3 regions of the Rhizobium sp. BK591 genome follow, and region 2 is predicted to be linked to each of the others. Evidence: predicted binding sites of a transcription regulator. Region 2 holds the regulator's gene; each other region holds the start of a gene.
The links. Region 2 encodes HrcA, which represses chaperone genes, less so after heat shock. Its sites were predicted from a motif close to GTTAGCACTCNCNNNNNGNGAGTGCTAAC; they were not measured.
Positions count from the first base shown of each region.

Region 1: the regulator HrcA is predicted to act here: its motif matches at 1,237-1,265, upstream of groES (co-chaperone GroES).
Region 3: the regulator HrcA is predicted to act here: its motif matches at 2,192-2,220, upstream of FHX10_RS30350 (co-chaperone GroES).

Region 1 is NZ_JACIAZ010000006.1:47,715-50,991, reverse strand. Features, by position in the region: gene FHX10_RS24735 (bifunctional riboflavin kinase/FAD synthetase) at 1-64, opposite strand, end outside; gene FHX10_RS24730 (TIGR01459 family HAD-type hydrolase) at 79-927, opposite strand; gene groES (co-chaperone GroES) at 1,323-1,619, shown strand; gene groL (chaperonin GroEL) at 1,692-3,277, shown strand, end outside.
Region 2 is NZ_JACIAZ010000004.1:302,874-306,150, forward strand. Features, by position in the region: gene FHX10_RS19635 (VOC family protein) at 1-112, opposite strand, end outside; gene rph (ribonuclease PH) at 109-828, opposite strand; gene hrcA (heat-inducible transcriptional repressor HrcA) at 956-2,044, shown strand; gene grpE (nucleotide exchange factor GrpE) at 2,156-2,788, shown strand; gene FHX10_RS19655 (nucleoside hydrolase) at 2,827-3,277, opposite strand, start outside.
Region 3 is NZ_JACIAZ010000008.1:353,590-356,866, reverse strand. Features, by position in the region: gene groL (chaperonin GroEL) at 1-1,571, opposite strand, end outside; gene FHX10_RS30350 (co-chaperone GroES) at 1,725-2,039, opposite strand; gene FHX10_RS30345 (hypothetical protein) at 2,398-2,688, shown strand; gene FHX10_RS30340 (hypothetical protein) at 2,796-3,002, shown strand; gene FHX10_RS30335 (DUF2934 domain-containing protein) at 3,057-3,277, shown strand, end outside.

The sequences.
Region 1 (3,277 bases), on a different contig from region 2:
TGACGCCGCCCTTCAGATGGGCAGGCAAGGGTTCGCGGGTTTCATTGCGGTGGAAGACGGTCATCGGCTGGCTTCTCTTCATGCAAGGCGGGGCATCCACCACTTCGGCGCGGCATTTTCCCGTTCGAGATAGGCGTGGAGGATCGCTTCGTCGGTCTCGCCGTTCAGGGTGTATTCCTTGGCGTGGATACCGCCGCTGATGTAGAGAAGGTCGAGGCCGTAATTCAAGGCGCCGCGCACATCGGTCGGCATGCCGTCGCCGATTGCCAGCACGCGCTCGACCGGGAAATCGCCGCGAAGCTCGCGAGCAGCGGCCATCGTCGCCTCGTAGATCGGCTGGTGCGGCTTGCCGGCGATGCGGGTGCTGCCGCCCAGCTGCTCGTAGTAGGCGGCCATGGCGCCGGCGCAGGGGATCATGCGATGGCCGCGCTCGACGATGAGGTCGGGATTGGCGCAGATCATCGGCACGTCGCGGGCTTTGAAGTCGAGAAGCATGTCGGTGTAATCCTCCGGCTTTTCCGTCTCGTCGTCGAAAAAGCCGGTGCAGACCAGCGATTGCGCTTCGCCAGCCGGCCGGCGCTCGACGCCAATGCCTTCGAGAAGCGCCTTGTCGCGCTCGGGGCCGAGCAGGAAGACCGTCTTCGGCCCTTCGGAGATCAGCCGGCGCGTGACGTCGCCCGAGGTAACGATCCGGTCATAGGCGCTGTCGGGAACGCCGATCTGGCGCAGCTGCTCGACCACCTGCCAGGAAAGGCGCGGCGAATTGGTGATGAGGACGACGGCGGCGCCGCTTGCGCGGGCCGCTTCAAGGGCGGCAGCCGCCTTCGGAAACGGATCGACGCCATTATGAACGACGCCCCAGACATCGCAGAGCACCACATCATAGTGACCTGTTATGTTAGAGAAGTTTTCTATCCGCTTGGCCATTCCGATTTCCCGATTTGCTTTAGTCACGGTGACATTGCAAAGGCGCAAGGCGATGGCAAGGCATTTTCTTCGCTGCCGGGCCAATGCGAAGATCGCGACCGGCAATCCGATGGCGCGGATGGGCAAAAGGTTTTGCCGACCCCATCCCGAAGCGGCAGATCGTCAAGGCAGACGGACTTCGCCAAAGCCCGGTCGCGCCATGGTTTCGCCTGCAATCTCCGACTATTCTCCGGTCTCTTCACAATTCCGGCACAAAAATTCGTGATTGCTCTCATTGACTCTTTTCGGAGCCATCCCTAAATGCTCGTCGCTAGCACTCACCGCAAGGGAGTGCTAACACCTATCCATGTGGGCCGCTCCGGTCCGCGAATGTCATTCGATCGAGGGATTAGACAATGGCAAGCACCAATTTCCGTCCGCTTCACGACCGCGTCGTCGTTCGTCGCGTCGAGTCCGAAGAAAAGACCAAGGGCGGCATCATCATTCCCGATACCGCCAAGGAAAAGCCGCAGGAAGGCGAAATCGTCGCCGTCGGTTCCGGCGCTCGTGACGAGTCCGGCAAGGTCGTTGCACTCGACGTCAAGGCTGGCGACCGCGTTCTGTTCGGCAAGTGGTCCGGCACCGAAGTCAAGATCAACGGCGAAGACCTTCTGATCATGAAGGAAGCCGACATCATGGGCATCATCGGCTGATCGGCCGACCTGCTTTCCCGAAATGGCTGACGGGCCTTTTGCCCGAACAACTCGAATTCAGGAGTCACAAACATGGCAGCTAAAGAAATCAAGTTTGGCCGCACCGCGCGCGAAAAGATGCTGCGCGGCGTCGACATTCTCGCCGATGCAGTCAAGGTCACGCTCGGCCCGAAGGGTCGTAACGTCATCATCGACAAGTCCTTCGGCGCACCGCGCATCACCAAGGACGGCGTTTCCGTCGCCAAGGAAATCGAACTCGAAGACAAGTTCGAAAACATGGGCGCCCAGATGGTCCGCGAAGTTGCTTCGAAGACCAACGACATTGCCGGCGACGGCACCACGACCGCAACCGTTCTTGCCCAGGCGATCGTTCGCGAAGGCGCCAAGGCCGTTGCTGCCGGCATGAACCCGATGGACCTGAAGCGCGGCATCGATCTCGCCGTCGCCGAAGTCGTCAAGGATCTCCAGGCCAAGGCCAAGAAGATCAACACCTCGGAAGAAGTCGCCCAGGTCGGCACGATCTCCGCTAACGGCGAACGTCAGGTCGGTCTCGACATTGCCGAGGCCATGCAGAAGGTCGGCAACGAAGGCGTCATCACCGTTGAAGAAGCCAAGACCGCCGAAACCGAACTCGAAGTCGTCGAAGGCATGCAGTTCGACCGCGGCTACCTCAGCCCCTACTTCGTGACCAACCCGGAAAAGATGATCGCCGACCTCGAAGACGTCTTCATTCTCCTCCACGAGAAGAAGCTGTCGAACCTGCAGTCGATGCTGCCGGTTCTCGAAGCCGTCGTCCAGACCGGCAAGCCGCTCCTTATCATCGCTGAAGACGTCGAAGGCGAAGCTCTTGCAACGCTCGTCGTCAACAAGCTGCGCGGCGGCCTCAAGATCGCTGCCGTCAAGGCGCCTGGCTTCGGCGACCGCCGCAAGGCCATGCTCGAAGACATCGCCATCCTGACCGGCGGCACCGTCATCTCCGAAGACCTCGGCATCAAGCTCGAATCCGTCACGCTCGACATGCTTGGCCGTGCCAAGAAGGTGTCGATCTCCAAGGAAAACACCACGATCGTCGACGGTTCGGGCGCCAAGTCCGACATCGAAGGCCGTGTTGCCCAGATCAAGGCGCAGATCGAAGAAACCACCTCCGACTACGACCGCGAGAAGCTGCAGGAGCGTCTTGCCAAGCTCGCCGGCGGCGTTGCCGTCATCCGCGTCGGCGGCTCGACGGAAGTCGAAGTGAAGGAAAAGAAGGATCGCATCGACGACGCTCTCAACGCGACGCGCGCTGCCGTTCAGGAAGGCATCGTACCGGGCGGCGGCGTTGCCCTGCTGCGTTCTTCCGTCAAGATCACCTCCAAGGGTATCAACGACGACCAGGAAGCCGGCATCAACATCGTTCGCCGTGCTCTGCAGGCTCCGGCTCGCCAGATCGCTGAAAACGCTGGCGACGAAGCTTCGATCGTCATCGGCAAGATCCTCGACAAGGATCAGGACAACTGGGGTTACAACGCCCAGACCGGCGAATATGGCGACATGATCGGCATGGGCATCATCGACCCGGTCAAGGTCGTTCGCACCGCCCTGCAGGATGCAGCTTCCGTTGCATCGCTGCTGATCACCACCGAAGCCATGATCGCCGAGCTGCCGAAGAAGGACGC
Region 2 (3,277 bases):
CGGCGCGGGCGATCTTCTCCAGTCCGAGGACGTCTTCGTAAAACGCCTCGGCCTGATCGAGATCCCGCGCATAGAGCGCCGTTTCCAACATGCCTTCCAGCATGGGGTTCATCCTTCGACGGCTTGCTTCTGCAGCGCCACCAGTTCGCCGATGCCGTTTCTGGCAAGCTGCATCAGCGAGGTGAATTCGCCCTCGCTGAACGGCGTGCCCTCGGCCGTGCCCTGGATCTCGACGATCCCGCCGGTGCCGGTCATGACGAAGTTCGCATCGGTCTCGGCCGAGGAATCCTCGAGGTAATCGAGATCGATCACCGGCTGGCTGGCGAAGATACCGCAGGAGATGGCGGCGACATGATCCTTCAGGACCCGGTCAACCTTGATCATGTTGCGGCTTTCCATCCATTTCAGGCAATCGTAAAGCGCAATCCAGCCGCCGGTGATCGAGGCGGTCCGCGTGCCGCCATCGGCCTGGATGACGTCGCAGTCGAGCGTGATCTGCCGTTCGCCGAGCGCCTGCAGGTCGACGACGGCGCGCAACGACCGGCCGATCAGCCGCTGAATTTCCTGGGTGCGGCCGCCCTGCTTGCCGGCGGCGGCCTCGCGCTTCATCCGTTCGCCGGTCGCCCGCGGCAGCATGCCGTATTCGGCGGTGACCCAGCCCTTGCCGGTATTGCGCAGCCAGGGCGGCGTCTTTTCTTCAAGGCTGGCCGTGCAGAGCACATGCGTATCGCCGAACTTGACCAGGCAGGAGCCTTCCGCATGCTTGGAAAAATTGCGCTCGAACGAGACCTTGCGCATCTGGTCGATTTTTCTGCCTGAAGGCCGCATTCTTATCTCCTGGGGTTTGTTGACCGCTTCTACGATTGGCGGCGCCTATTTGCAAATTCCCTTTTGCCACGGGTGCGAGTTTGACTTACTTTTCGGGAAGTATCATCAGCGCGGGTTCTTAAGCTTCATGGGCATCAGGTCGACGTCGGTTTCGGATGCTGTTGCCGCACTGGACGAGCGCTCCAGGGAAATTTTTCGGCGCATCGTCGAAGGCTATCTGGAAAGTGGCGAGCCGCTCGGTTCGCGCAACCTGTCCCGTCTTCTGCCGATGTCGCTGTCGCCGGCCTCGGTGCGCAACGTCATGAGCGATCTCGAAGAACTCGGCCTGATCTATTCGCCGCACGTCAGCGCCGGACGGCTGCCGACCCAGATCGGCCTGCGTTTCTTCGTCGATGCCTTCATGCAGGTCGGCGACCTCTCTGCCGAGGAGCGCGCCAACATCGACCGGCAGGTGCGGGCCGAAAGCGGCGGCAATCCGGTGGAATCGATGATGAACGAGGCAAGCCGCATGCTGTCCGGCATTTCGCGCGGCGCCGGCCTCGTCATCACCTCGAAAAGCGATCCGGTGCTGAAACATGTCGAGTTCATCCGGCTCGAACCGACCAAGGCGCTGGCCGTGCTCGTCGGCGATCACGATCAGGTGGAAAACCGCATCATCGAGCTGCCGGCGGGCGTCACCTCCTCGCAACTGACCGAGGCGGCGAATTTTCTCAATGCCCATATGTCCGGCCAGACGCTGCCGGAACTCCGCAAGCAGTTGAGCCGGCTGAAGGATGACGTCCGCCACGAGCTCGATGCCCTGTCGCGCGATCTCGTCGAGCGCGGCATCGCTGTCTGGGCCGGCAGCCCGGACGAGGGCAAGCCCGCGCAACTGATCATCCGCGGCCGCGCCAACTTGCTCGAGGGGCTGGCCGGCGCCGAGGATCTCGACCGGCTGCGCTTGCTGTTCGACGATCTCGAGAAGAAGGACAGCCTGATCGAGATTCTCAATCTCGCCGAAACCGGTTCCGGCGTGCGCATCTTCATCGGTTCGGAAAACAAGCTCTTCTCGCTGTCCGGCTCGTCGCTGATCGTCGCGCCCTATCGTGACGATGACGATCGCATCGTCGGTGCCGTCGGCGTCATCGGCCCGACGCGGCTCAATTATTCCCGCATCGTGCCGATGGTGGATTACACCGCCCAGCTCGTCTCCCGCCTTTCGCGCAATCAGCTTTGACGCCGCAACTGGCGAACGTGCGGAATTTTCGCTTCTTTGTCACGCAGACTTGATTTTTTTCGGTCAAACCTCGATATCGGGCGCATCTGAAGACACCAACCGGAGACCGTCATGACCGATGACACGACGAAAAACGGACCTGACGCAACTGCGGCCGATGCCGCAGCCGACGCTGCCGCCTACGTCGAGAACGATATTGCGCAGGAAGAGGCTGCCCAGCCGGACCCGCTCGAGCTTCTGAAAGCCGAAAACGGTGAGCTGCGCGACCGCTATCTGCGCCTTGCCGCCGAGATGGACAATCTGCGCCGGCGCACCGAGCGCGAAGTGAAGGACGCCAAGTCCTATTCCGTCGCGGGTTTTGCGCGCGACATGCTCGCCGTCTCGGACAATCTGCGCCGCGCGCTTGATGCCATCTCTCCGGAGACCAAGGCCGCGGCCGATGCCGGCCTCAGCACCCTGATCGAAGGTGTCGAGATGACCGAGCGCGCCATGCTGTCGGCTCTTGAGCGCCACGGCGTTCGCAAGCTGGAGCCGGTCGGCCAGAAGTTCGATCCGAATTTCCATCAGGCGATGTTCGAGGTGCCCAACCCCGACGTGCCGAACAATACGGTCGTCCAGGTCGTGCAGGCAGGCTTCACCATCGGCGAACGCGTGCTGCGCCCGGCCATGGTCGGCGTCGCCAAGGGCGGCCCCAAGCCGGCCGAAGCCGAAACCAATTCCGTCTTCGACGAGAAGGACGCTTAAGGACGTTTCCCTTCCGCTCAGGAAGGGAAACCAAAGCTTCAGATGCGGGCGAAACGTTCGATCAGCAGATCGAAGAAGCCGTCCGCATCGACATGGCGCATGACCTTGGCATTGCGCTTGCGCTCGGTCACATGCCACCAGTCGACGACGGTCATGCCGACGGTGAGTTCGGACCGGACCTCGATCTCGACATTGCAGTCCCGACCCCTGAAGAGCTCCGGCTTCAGCAGATAGGCGATCACGGTCGGGTCGTGCAGCGGCCCGCCGTCGGAGCCGTATTTCTCGATATCGAACCGCTCGAAGAATTCCAGCATCTCGACCATGGCCTTAACAGGCGCCGTGCCGATTTCGGCCATGCGCTTCACCCGGTCCTTGCGGGTCAGCAATTGGTGAGTGACGTCAAGCGGCATCATCACGATCGGCACGCCTGAGCGAAAGACGATATCGGCGGCCTCGGGATCGACATAGATGTTGAATTCGGCGGCCGGC
Region 3 (3,277 bases), on a different contig from region 2:
TCGGCGATCATGGCTTCGGTCGTGACGAGAAGACCGGCGATGGAGGACGCGTCCTGCAGCGCGGTGCGAACAACCTTGGCCGGATCGATGACGCCCTGCGCATAAAGGTCGCCATATTCGCCGGTCTGAGCGTTCCAGCCGTAGGCGAAGTCACTTTTCTCGCGCAGCTTGCCGACGATGACCGAGCCTTCCGCTCCGGCATTTTCGGCGATCTGCCGCGCCGGCGTCTCGAGCGCGCGGCGAACGATGTCGACACCGACACGCTGGTCGCTATTGGCGGTCTTGAGGTTGTCGAGCGCCTTGACGGAGCGCAGCAGCGCCACACCGCCGCCCGGCAGAATGCCTTCCTCGACCGCCGCCCGGGTTGCATGAAGCGCGTCGTCGACGCGGTCCTTCTTTTCCTTCACTTCGACTTCCGTCGAGCCGCCGACGCGGATGACGGCAACGCCGCCGGCGAGCTTGGCAAGACGCTCCTGCAGCTTCTCGCGGTCGTAATCGGAGGTGGTTTCTTCGATCTGGGCCTTGATCTGGGCAACACGGCCTTCGATGTCGGACTTGGCGCCCGCGCCGTCGACGATCGTGGTGTTCTCCTTTTCGATCGACACCTTCTTGGCACGGCCGAGCATGTCGAGCGTTACGGATTCGAGCTTGATGCCGAGGTCTTCGGAGATGACGGTGCCGGCGGTGAGGATGGCGATGTCTTCGAGCATGGCCTTGCGGCGGTCGCCGAAGCCAGGCGCCTTGACGGCAGCGATCTTCAGGCCGCCACGCAGCTTGTTGACGACGAGGGTTGCAAGAGCTTCGCCTTCGACGTCTTCAGCGATGATGAGGAGCGGCTTGCCGGTCTGGACGACGGCTTCGAGAACCGGCAGCATCGACTGCAGGTTCGACAGCTTCTTCTCGTGGATGAGGATATATGGGTCTTCGAACTCGGCCCGCATCTTGTCGGCATTGGTCACGAAGTAGGGGCTGAGGTAGCCGCGGTCGAACTGCATGCCTTCGACGACTTCGAGTTCGGTTTCGGCGGTCTTGGCTTCTTCAACGGTGATGACGCCATCATTGCCGACCTTTTCCATGGCTTCCGCCAAAAAACGGCCGATTTCGGCATCGCCATTGGCGGAGATCGTGCCGACCTGGGCGATTTCGGCATTGTTGGAGATCTTGCGGGCGTTGGCCTTCAGTTCCGCAACGATGGCGCCGACGGCGAGATCGATGCCGCGCTTCAGGTCCATCGGGTTCATGCCTGACGTGACGGCCTTGGCGCCCTCTTTGACGATCGCCTGGGCAAGCACCGTTGCGGTCGTGGTGCCGTCGCCGGCGATGTCGCTGGTCTTCGAGGCGACTTCACGGACCATCTGGGCGCCCATATTCTCGAACTTGTCTTCGAGTTCGACTTCCTTGGCGACGGAGACGCCGTCCTTGGTGATGCGCGGCGCGCCGAAGGACTTGTCGATCACGACGTTGCGGCCCTTCGGGCCGAGCGTCACCTTCACGGCGTTGGCCAGGATGTCGACGCCGCGCAGCATCTTCTCCCGGGCTTCGGTGCTGAATTTGACTTCTTTAGCGGCCATGTCCTCACTCCTTCATAGGCAGCCAGAGCAATTCCGGGAAAGGTGCGAAGCGGTTTTCCGTTCGGAATTGCGTCAGAAATAAAATATTGGAGCTGTTCTGCTTTTCTACGACAAGCTGAAGCGCTCCAGCGTTGACGAATGTTCGCAGGGACCTCAGGCGGCCTGCTGCTGTTCGCCCTGGGTTTCGATGACGCCCATCACGTCGCTTTCCTTCATGATCAGCAGGTCTTCGCCATCGATCTTGATCTCGGTACCGGACCATTTGCCGAACAGGATGCGATCGCCGGGCTTGACGTCGAGCGCCTGGATCTGGCCGGCATCGTTGCGTGCACCAGGGCCGACGGCGATGACCTCACCTTCCTGCGGCTTTTCCTTGGCAGTGTCGGGAATGATGATGCCGCCCTTGGTCTTGTCCTCTGACGTGACCCGGCGGACGAGAATGCGATCATGAAGCGGTCGGAACGACATGTCTTCCTCCATCGACAAACAGTGATGATGTTGCTCCCCCCGGGCCGGACCGGATGACCAATCCGGGGCGGGTGCAAGGTTCCGCACGAGCGCGCCTTGCGCGACTGATCTGGTTCGACGGCACTGCAATTTCAAGAGGGAATGAGAGAAAAATTAGCACTCTCCACCGGCGAGTGCTAACGTATTGCAGGGAACAGAAAATCGGCTCCCGCGTTCGGACTACAAGGTGGATGACACTGTGTCGAATGCGCGTTCAAGCCGCATCGAGGCTTGAATCCGGAATTTGACATTCCCAACTGTCTCATGATCGAGGCTTGACGAGCTCGATCACCGTCCCACGTCTTTTGGAGTGAGTGACATGGAAGAAAAGACCAATATAATCAGAGACCTCAGCATTGAGGAACGTGAGGAAATCTTCGTCGATATCGCTCGCACGCTGGAGGATACGGCGCGTGAGGCTCTTGTCGAAGGCAACATGCAGTTTGCGGCACTGTCCAACAACATGGCTGAAGCGATCCGCGTCAACGCCGACGAACTGGCCCGTGACGATCCCGACAATGCCGAGCTCGTGTTGCTGCAGGCGACGGCGATGATTTCGCAGTTCGAGGCCGTGCACCCCTATCGAATGGTGAGTATGGCCGTTCATTGATTGCCGCCGGCGCGTGCGGCTCGATCGCGCGCTCAAATCAATCGCCACCCACGCGGAACTCTCACTGCTTGCGAAGGTTATTGGATCACAACATCGAAGGGTGATCCATGATGACCGTCAAATCCACCGTGCCGCCCGAGAGCGGGACCGACGACGCGCGTTCCGCCGACACCGAACGGACCGAAGCCGATCGCAAGAGGGCATTGGAAACTGCCCGGGAGGCCGAACGCTTCTGGAAGGAACGGGTGGAGACGCTTTCAAAGGACGAGCACAAACGGGTGGAGGATTTTCTTCCAACCATCAACACGCCGTGAAAGTGGCTGGGCCTGTTCTTCGGACGGCTTATTTAAATGCGCTTGGAGGAGATCATGGCGATAGACAAGCACGAGCAGATACGTCGCCGTGCCTACGAAATCTGGGAGGCCGAAGGCCGCCCGGACGGCGCCGACCAGCGTCACTGGTTGCAAGCCTGTGATGAACTTGCGGGCGAGGATGAGCATGAAACACTGCAGAACCTGCTCGATGAAGACGACAGGGATGATGCAGCACTGCTCCAAGGCGCCGGCGAGAGCGGCGATTTCGATCGGCG